Marinagarivorans cellulosilyticus: one gene and its partners. The protein of the gene in region 1 interacts with the protein of each later gene in a pairwise test. Links are inferred from orthologs where the notes say so. Each region holds a gene or a part of one and is shown in the gene's direction. Other genes may lie near its edges.

Region 1 (3,059 bases):
CGATCGAAGAAGCACTACACGTACCTCACGCTTCAATGAAACGCTATACGCGATGGCGCTGTATATTTCAGTGTTACTTTCATAGGATCCAATGTACTGAAAGCGCGATAGATCATTTTCAAAATTGATTTTCCCTTCGTATTGTTTGGGCCGCCCGCAGCCCGAGTATTCTCCCCGATAAAGCCATTTTAAATTTGCATCGACTCGTAGCTTGCCGACCATGTGCAGCCCTGCATTCACAACGCTGTTCACAAATTTATACTTGCTATAAAATGAATCAGCGGCTAGATACTGAATCTCTAAACGCTTCAATTCATCTGCCATATCGGCAGCATGATCAGCATAAAGATCAGTGCGTGTTTTACCTTCTGTATCGATGGTTTGCCGCGCATCAATCGAGTAAGCCGTATGACTTTTAATATTCACTGCGCTAATGAGTGACGTTTCTAGTCCTCGTTCACTAGCCCCTTGAGCACCGTTATAAAACCAGCCTAGCCCCTCTGTCTTTTTACCTGACTTTTTCATGAAGCTAGCGTCAATGGCTGCAATATTTTCCTGCGACCGCCCCAATGAATGCAAGAGAAGCTCTGTGTTGAATTGCGCAAACGGAAAACCACGTCGATACCAACGCGCGAATCGCTTCTCACTCATGTCGCTATAGCGACTCATATTTCTGAAAGTCGCTCGACCGTGAAATACAACCAATGTGGCAAGCAGGCCAGTCATAAATACACGTTGAGGCTTATTGATGCTAGGCATTAAACTGAAAATAGTGTTTACTAGGTCTGTCATGGGTAAATCTTGTGGGTTGTTTGATGTCAGAAACCAAATTATCTCAAAATTTATCCATGACACCTAATAACATAGCGAAACTCTATTCCCTTCCTGCCGACACGACATGACTACTTTGGGCCTATTGTGGTGCTTAAAACTGTCCGAAGTGTTGTAAATAGTGATGTACCAGTATTGGCTTAAGGTATTCTGGGTATCTCTAAAAAAGCACGTTTTACGTGATAGTGACGCCACTGTTTTGCTATTGAGTCCATTCAGTCCTTTCCTTCACAAAAAATGACTATTTTTAGAGGTGTTCTTCTGTGATTAGCGAGGTTTAGGCATTAAACATGAGTAAGCGCGTATTATTAGTTGATGACGACCTGGCGCTTTGTGAGTTGCTAGCGCAATACCTTCAGGCTGAAGGCTTTGACGTTTGCAGTGTGAATAGCGGTAGCGGTGCAATAGAGCACCTTGCTAAAGCTGAATGCGACGTTATGGTGCTGGATATTATGATGCCCGGCATGACAGGCTTAGAGGTTTTGCAACGCGTGCGGGCCGATAATGCCATTCCCATTATTATGTTAACCGGCCGCGGCGATGATATAGACCGCATTATAGGTTTAGAAATGGGCGCCGACGATTATTTGGGTAAGCCTTGTAACCCGCGGGAGTTGGCTGCGCGCTTGCGTGCCGTAACTCGCCGGGCGCAACCAGGGGCGGCGGGCTACGGGGCTGCAGAGGCTGTCATAACGCTGAATAATATTACTATGAATTCCAGTACGCTGGCGGTTACTTTTAATGGCGAGCCGGCAAGCTTAACCGGCGCAGAATTTAATGTGTTGTTAGTATTGATGAAATCTGCCGGGCAAGCATTGAGCAAACAAAATCTTACGCGTGAAGCTTTGCACCGGGAGTTTACGCAATACGATCGTAGCATTGATGTGCATGTCAGCCGTATTCGGCATAAGCTGGCTGAAAGTGGCCTTAGCGACATTATTCGCTCTGTGCGCGGGGTGGGCTATCAAATGCTTTTATTGGAAAATGATGCTTTGTGATGAAACTGCTGAGCCTGTTGCGCTATAACCGCATTTATTGGAAGTTGTTTGGCATTATCGGCTTGACTAACCTTGCGATTATTGCGCTTGTCGCTTTTGTATTGGCACACAATAGTGCACGCAATAAGTATGTACAAAATTACCAATCGCAGGTTCAATTGCTCGCACAGGTAATTGTTGATGAATACGAAACTAACAATGCTTTACCTTATGGAAAATCGCGCCTTTTAGTACAGCTTAAAAGGCGGCATCGCATAGCTCCCGAATTAATGTTAGATATAAAAGACGATAGCGGTAATTACATTTATAAAAGCCGTTGGCGAAAAGATGTAACCAGTGCCTTAGGTGGTAAAAATAAAAAATCCCGTGCCGCCCCAATATTTAAAACGCTGCAAATCGAAGGGAACAATAAACAAGGTTACACCGTGTTTTACCTAGCACACCGCCCGCCTCAATTTATCGTCGAGGCCATGGCCAGCTTGGTGTCTTTTCAACTGGTTTTAATTTTTATAACCTCGGCTATTATTAGTGCCCTTATTAGTTGGCGCATTGTTAAGCCTTTGCGCCAATTGGGTGATTTTGGTCAGCAGTACGCTAAAAATTATAGCCTGCAAGATAGTGCGCAAACAGCCACATTGGTTGATACAGGTTTACTAAAGCGCGGCGATGAAATTGGTGATTTGGCGCGTGATGTCGCCAATATGGTCCAACAGGTTGATAAAGCCTTTAGCGCACAAAAGAGCTTGTTGCACGATGTATCTCACGAGCTGCGTGCCCCACTTGCTAGGTTACAAGTGGCGGCATCGTTAATTGAGCAGCGCGAGGGCAATAGTCTTTATGTCGGTAAAATACATGAAGAGTGCAGCCGTTTAAATGCACTTATTGATGAGGTGCTGGAATTAGCTCGAATGGGTAGTGCAAAATTAAATATGGCGCCTATAGCACTGGCTTTATGCGTTGAGGCGGTAGTAAAGGATGTGCGTTTTGAGTTTCCACAGCGCCATATACAGTGTGATTTTTCGTTGATGCCGCAACCTGTTAGCATTACTCATGTTATGGCTAATGCGGGCGCATTATCGCGCGCGTTGGAAAATATTATTCGTAATGCCTGTAAATATTCGCCAGAAGGTAGGCCTATTGATATTTCAATTGCCCCTGCGGGCCATAAACAATGGCAGGTTTGTTGCCGCGATTACGGCAACGGGATGCAACAAGAAGAGTTAGCGTTAC
Region 2 (3,096 bases), 1.8 Mb from region 1 along the record:
GGGCCAGCAGGGAGTGTACGGGGCTATCCACCACAGTTGGTATAGTGTTGCGGCCATATTTAGTAGCACGAGCAACCAGCTTTGCGGCTGTGAAAAGTCCAGCCCTAAAATACATATAACGGCGGTCGCGGCGCCTATTACTGCCAGTTGGAAGCGCGGGAAGTCGAGCCCTCTTACTATCCAGTGGCTGCAGTGGCTTATGGGTAGCATGGCCGCTAAAACAATCAAGCCCGTGGTTAGACTTAGTCCAATAAAAAGCATAATTCAGGTGTGTCCAGCTAGGTGCAATATGGCGGGTATTATAGGCACATTCCTATTGCAGGGTTGAGGGCCACTATTCACTAAGTCATTGATGTATAATTCCGGCCCTTTTACGGCGGCTTAGATGTTCTAGCTTAGCCAGATAACCGAGATTGAGGTGTTTTTGTGGGTTGGATTGATTTTGTAGCGGAGCAGTGGATACTGGTTTCGCTGTTGTTGGTGCTTATTGTGGCTTTTATGACCTTTGAAAGTAAAAAGGGTGGTAAAACAGTGAGTTACCATGAGGTTTCGCGCCTACTCAACAGTGAAGAAGCCATCTTGCTAGATGTACGTGACAGCGCAGACTACAAGGCTGGGCATATTATTGATGCGATTAATATCCCACATGGCAGTTTAGCTACCCGCTTAGGTGAGTTGGAAAAGTACAAAGCTAAGCAGGTGATAGTGACAGATAAAATGGGTCAGCATTCAGGCCATGCCGGTAAAGTACTGCGCGAGGCGGGCTTTGAGGCGGTGCGTATGCAAGGCGGTATGGCAGAGTGGAATGCACAGAAGTTGCCCGTCATTAAGGCAGGTAAAAACAAAGGTAAAAAGGGATGAGTATCACCGTGTACAGCAAGCAGTTTTGCCCTTATTGTGTAATGGCTAAGCGCTTATTGGTGAGCAAAGGCGCTAACTTTACCGAAATTAAAGTGGATAGCGACGATGCGATGCTGAAAAAAATGATGGCTGATAGTGGCCAGCGAACAGTACCGCAAATATGGATCGGTCAAACCCATGTTGGCGGCTACGACGACTTAGCTGAGCTTCAGCAAAAGGGCCAGCTAGACGCACTTTTAGCCACAGAGGGTTGATCCTGCCTGAAGGCACCCCATATAGGGTAAACGATACATATCATCCTTAATGGCCTGCACTGTGTTGCAGGCTTTTCTTTATAGATAGATTACAAAGCCGGCGTAAAGCCACTAGGAGACATCATGGCAGACGATAATAACGCACAAGGTCAAGCACAAGGCCCGCAGTTCATGTTACAGCGCATTTACCTTAAAGATATGTCCTTTGAGGCGCCACAAGGTATTGAAGCGTTTAAGCAGCAGTGGAACCCAAAAATCGGCCAAGATTTAAACACTACTTCAAGCAAAGTTGACGAAAACCACTACGAAGTGGTTTTAAAGTTGACCATCAATGTCACTATTGATGAAAAAACCATCTTCTTGGTTGAAGTACAGCAAGCCGGCTTATTCTTGGCAAAAGACATTGAAGGCCAGCAATTAGCGCAATTGCTAAACACCATGTGCCCACAAATCTTATTCCCATATGCGCGTGAAGCCGTTGATAGCTGCGCATTAAAAGGCGGCTTCCCAGCATTAGCTTTACCGCCTATTAATTTTGAAGCTTTGTTTGCGCGCGCTGTTCAACAGCAGCAACAGCAAGCGGCAACACCTGAAACAACTAATTAATTTAGGCTGTTTTTGAGTGTTAAAAACCGGCGAAAGCCGGTTTTTTTTTGTTAGTATATTTTGCGTTTAACCTAGAAACATCAGTTGAGAGTCAAGAAGGTGCGTAGACTTTGATGGTTCAACTGCGGTTTCAGGCTTCAGGTTTAATGTTGTCATCCAAAAGGATTAGGGGAAAGCTATGAAGCAAGTTTTTGAGGTAAGGCTAGACAATAACTTCAAGCGTGATATTGGGCGCTTGCAAATGGCGTTTAATAGCCTTGCAGATCGAACACTGGCTGTTTGCTCGGGCGGCCAGGCTTATACGCGCATTAAAATTATTGCGCCGGTTAAATATGGTGTATCGCCAGTTACGTTATTGGTTAACGATAGCAATATTTACATGCAGGCTTTTTATAATGATAACGGTGCTTTTTACTTAAACACCTACAATGGCCTACGTTTGCAAACGCAAGAGCGCGATAGCTTGCCTTGGTCGCATGTTAACTTTAACGACGATAGTTATGATAGCTTGGGTATGACTGATCGCGCGTACCACAAAGTCATCACAAAAGATCGCATTATGGCTGCGCTGCAGAAGCTGAGCACACAAAAGGTTAGGGCAGGTGGCCATTATGGTGAAATTCGCGAGGCCTTAGGTATTTTGGTTTTGGTGGTTTGCGAGTCCATTCGGTTTAGGCCATTACGCGATAGCTTTAGTGATGCATTGAGTGGCGGCGCGCACCTTTTAACGGTTGGTGAGGTAATGCGCTACGCCAAAAACTGGGAAAAGCTGTGTGCCAAAGGGCATAGCCACTTGATTTGTGTGCCCTTGCCCAAAGCGCTAGAAAGTGGCGCAATAAAACCCGTACGTACAGAGCCTAGTTATTTGCGCCACACAGGGTTGAGTGGCTAATTAAATTACGGCGCCTGTAGCACTGCTGCAAAGAGTGTATCGCTATTGTTGTTTGGGCACCCCATAAGCTCGCTAGATTTTAAGGACCACTCTGGATTGTTGGTTAGAAATTCGTCCACGATAGCGCTGTTTTCGCTGTCGAAAAAAGAGCAGGTGCCATAAACCAATTTGCCCCCCGTTTTCACGCTTTTACTGGCGTGGGTGAGTAGCTGAAGCTGAAGCTGCGTCAGCTTAGTGAGATCTTCGCCGGTATTGCGTAATTTGGCATCCGGGTTGCGGCGCCATGTGCCGCTGGAGCTGCAAGGCCCGTCCACTAATACCCAGTCAAAACCGCCATCGTTGGCAATTTCTTTAGGCAAGCGTAAAGGTGCTTCGCCATCCCATGGTGCTGTGCGAATATTGTAAAACTCGGCTTGTTTGGCGCGGCGTTTTACCTCGATCAGTTTGTGCTCACGAATGTCAGTTGCCCATACGGCGCCTTTA
Region 3 (3,145 bases), 2.0 Mb from region 1 along the record:
CAAAGAGTATTGCACGGTAAAACAACAGTTTGAAGACAGCGAAAAACAGCTAAAAGCGCTAGAAAGCGATTATGCCGCAGCCAAAGCGGCACTATTGGCGCTAGAACAGCAAACGCAAAAAATAGAACGCGACACCCAGGATGCGTTAGCGCAGGAAGAAGCACAAAAAGCATTGGGCCTTGCCACTGAGATTGCCAAAATCAACCTGAATGTTTTTAATAATCGCCAGCAGGTTTTAACCATTGAGAGCACACTAAATACACTTAAGGGTACTCTTAGCCACAACCGCTACAACCTATTTCGGTTAGAACAACAGCTCGACACCCTCAACGCAACCTGCCAACTTCAACAAGCGCAGTCCCAGCTAGCTCAAAATAAAGGCATTCGCACAGCTTTGCATTCCATTGCCACGCTTCATGCGCGCGCAGGCCAACCAACCTCAAAAACGGCGCCTAAAGCTAAGCAAATAGTAGCCACCGCCAAGCAGCCCGAGTCCGCCGAGCAAATCATTCGCCGCCTAAGAGCTGTCAAGTAAAACCGCTTTCAAACGCCGATATCACAATGATCTCGCGCCTTTAGCTATTGTTCACCTAGCCGCCCGCCCGTATACTCCAGCGTTTAATTAAATTTATCTGGAGTTGGGCTATGCGCACTTTGCGAAAGATGGGCAGCGCATGCATTAACAGTGCACCTTTGGCCATATTACAGCTAAGCTATAACGGGCAACATAAATACCGCGCGGGGTTTATTCTAGCGCTGGTATTTTCCCTATATGGTTGCGGCCACAAAGGGCCACTTATAGCCCCTGAAGCCAACTCGGACTCAGCCGTTAGCGCTTCCGACACTCAACCCGGCGCGCTACAGCTCCCAGAGACCCACTCTCACTAGGTTTATATATGCCATTAACATTACAAAACAACAGCTTGTATTTTGAGCAAGCGAGCTTAGATGCCATTGCCAACCAATTTGGCACGCCGGCTTATGTTTATAGCCGCGCGGCGTTAACCAGCGCCTACCAAGACTACGCCAATGCCTTGGGCGAATGGCCCGGCACTATCTGCTACGCCGTAAAAGCTAATTCGAATATTGGTGTATTAAATGTACTGGCGCGTTTAGGTGCGGGTTTTGATATTGTCTCTGTCGGTGAACTTGAGCGAGTATTACGCGCCGGTGGCCAGCCATCAAAAATGGTATTTTCAGGTGTTGGCAAAACAGCCAGCGAAATGGCTCGCGCACTTGAAGTTGGCGTAGGTTGTTTTAATGTAGAGTCCGCAAACGAGCTAGAAACCCTTTCTCAAGTTGCCGGATCACAAAATAAAGTGGCCTCCATTTCAATTCGTGTAAACCCGGATGTCGACGCCAAAACCCACCCCTACATTTCTACCGGCCTTAAAGAAAATAAATTTGGTATCGATATTAATGACGCCGTCGCCGTGTACCAGCGCGCTTCTAGCTTGCCAGGCTTGCGCATTGTGGGTGTGGATTGCCATATTGGCTCTCAGTTAACAGAAACACAGCCATTTATTGATGCTCTCGATCGCGTATTGCAGTTGGTCGACAAATTAGCCGACAAGGGCATTACCATTCACCACCTCGATTTAGGCGGTGGCTTGGGCGTGACTTACGATCAGGAAGTTCCACCCGCTGTGAGCGATTACATTAGCGCTATTAAAGCAAAGCTTGGCGATAGAAAACTGGCATTAATGTTTGAGCCGGGTCGCTCAATTGCCGCCAATGCGGGTGTGCTACTAACTCGGGTGGAATACCTCAAGCCCACCGAGCACAAAAATTTTGCCATTGTTGATGCCGCCATGAACGACTTAATCCGGCCAGCGCTTTATCAAGCTTGGCAAGGGATCGTTCCGGTCAACCCTCGCGATGCCGACAGCCAAGTGTGGGATATCGTAGGCCCAGTATGCGAAACCGGTGACTTTTTAGGTAAAGATCGTGAACTCGCTATCGAGCAAGGCGATTTACTCGCCATTAAATCCTCAGGCGCCTATGGTTTTACCATGAGCTCCAACTATAACTCTCGCCCTCGTGCCTGCGAACTTATGGTTGATGGCGATGCCGTTCACGTTATTCGTAAACGCGAAACGATTGATGACTTAGTCGCCCTCGAAGCCATACTCCCTGCATCAGAATAAGAGGCATTATGAAAATTCGCTTCACCAAAATGCACGGTTTAGGCAATGACTTTGTCATGATCGATGCCATTAGCCAGCAAGTGAATATTACGCCAGATCGGGCGCGTAAAATTGCCGACCGCAATTTTGGTGTAGGCTGCGACCAAATATTAATTGTTGAAGCCCCCACGCGGCCCGACGCCGACTTTAAATACCGCATTTTTAATGCCGATGGTTCAGAAGTAGAAAATTGCGGTAACGGCGCCCGCTGCTTTGCTGTTTTTGTACGTTTGCGCAAATTAACAGGAAAGCATGTTATCCGCGCCGAAACGGCAACAGGTGTGCTGATATTAAATGTGGTCGACAAATATAACGTCACTGTTGATATGGGCGTACCGGAGCTTTCGCCACCTAAAATTCCATTTATTGCCGATGCTGAAGCTAGCGTCTACGCTATTGATATCAATGAGAACACAGCCAATATTTCAAGCTTGAATATCGGCGCTGTATCCATGGGAAACCCGCATGCGGTTGCAGTAGTAGATGATGCAGCAGCCTACCCAGTAGAGCTTATTGGCCCATTGATTGAATCACACCCGCAGTACCCTAACAAAGTTAACGCGGGTTTTATGAGTATTGTCAATCGCGGCGAAATTAATCTACGGGTATACGAGCGTGGCTCGGGCGAAACCCTAGCCTGCGGAACCGGCGCTTGCGCTGCTGTGGTAGCAGGAAGATTACAATCACTACTAGATGAAACCGTTACGGTTAACTTACCCGGTGGCAGCTTGAGCATCACTTGGCCAGGCCCAGGCCATTCAGTAATGATGACAGGCCCTACAGCAACCGTTTTTCATGGGCAAGTGCGTATTTAACAAGGGGAACATAGTGAGCGATAGCCATAATAAAAAACCAACTGCTCCAGAACCTACACCAGTAATTAATGACGAAAGCGTAGCTAATTATTTAGTAGAACACCCCGAGTTCTTCGAAACCCACCTTGATTTACTGCTAAGCCT

Evidence for each region.
Region 2: the proteins of MARGE09_RS03670 (region 1) and secB interact in binary tests that used the Escherichia coli proteins (3 or more experiments, as listed by UniProt). The link is inferred for Marinagarivorans cellulosilyticus from one-to-one orthologs.
Region 3: the proteins of MARGE09_RS03670 (region 1) and lysA interact in binary tests that used the Escherichia coli proteins (3 or more experiments, as listed by UniProt). The link is inferred for Marinagarivorans cellulosilyticus from one-to-one orthologs.

What each region holds. Positions count from the first base shown.
Region 1 is NZ_AP023086.1:929,252-932,310, forward strand. What follows is about bases 75-2,975. They hold MARGE09_RS03670 (response regulator transcription factor), read left to right. Parts: upstream 75-1,121; coding sequence 1,122-1,829; downstream 1,830-2,975. Other genes in these bases: MARGE09_RS03665 (transposase), read right to left, coding at 75-792; MARGE09_RS03675 (sensor histidine kinase), read left to right, coding at 1,829-2,975. Outside these bases: more of MARGE09_RS03665, read right to left, coding at 1-74; more of MARGE09_RS03675, read left to right, coding at 2,976-3,059. UniProt on the Escherichia coli protein: Response regulator member of the two-component regulatory system CpxA/CpxR which responds to envelope stress response by activating expression of downstream genes including cpxP, degP, dsbA and ppiA.
Region 2 is NZ_AP023086.1:2,743,801-2,746,896, forward strand. The notes cover bases 42-2,979. They hold secB (protein-export chaperone SecB), read left to right. Parts: upstream 42-1,238; coding sequence 1,239-1,721; downstream 1,722-2,979. Other genes in these bases: MARGE09_RS11005 (endonuclease/exonuclease/phosphatase family protein), read right to left, coding at 42-261; MARGE09_RS11010 (rhodanese-like domain-containing protein), read left to right, coding at 427-861; grxC (glutaredoxin 3), read left to right, coding at 858-1,115; MARGE09_RS11025 (ribosome-inactivating family protein), read left to right, coding at 1,900-2,613; MARGE09_RS11030 (RsmB/NOP family class I SAM-dependent RNA methyltransferase), read right to left, coding at 2,619-2,979. Also shown: more of MARGE09_RS11005, read right to left, coding at 1-41; more of MARGE09_RS11030, read right to left, coding at 2,980-3,096. UniProt on the Escherichia coli protein: One of the proteins required for the normal export of some preproteins out of the cell cytoplasm. It is a molecular chaperone that binds to a subset of precursor proteins, maintaining them in a translocation-competent state.
Region 3 is NZ_AP023086.1:2,892,794-2,895,938, reverse strand. The notes cover bases 35-3,021. They hold lysA (diaminopimelate decarboxylase), read left to right. Parts: upstream 35-896; coding sequence 897-2,147; downstream 2,148-3,021. Other genes in these bases: MARGE09_RS11640 (DUF484 family protein), read left to right, coding at 3,015-3,021; dapF (diaminopimelate epimerase), read left to right, coding at 2,156-3,001; MARGE09_RS11655 (hypothetical protein), read left to right, coding at 35-535. Also shown: more of MARGE09_RS11655, read left to right, coding at 1-34; more of MARGE09_RS11640, read left to right, coding at 3,022-3,145. UniProt on the Escherichia coli protein: Specifically catalyzes the decarboxylation of meso-diaminopimelate (meso-DAP) to L-lysine. Is not active against the DD- or LL-isomers of diaminopimelate.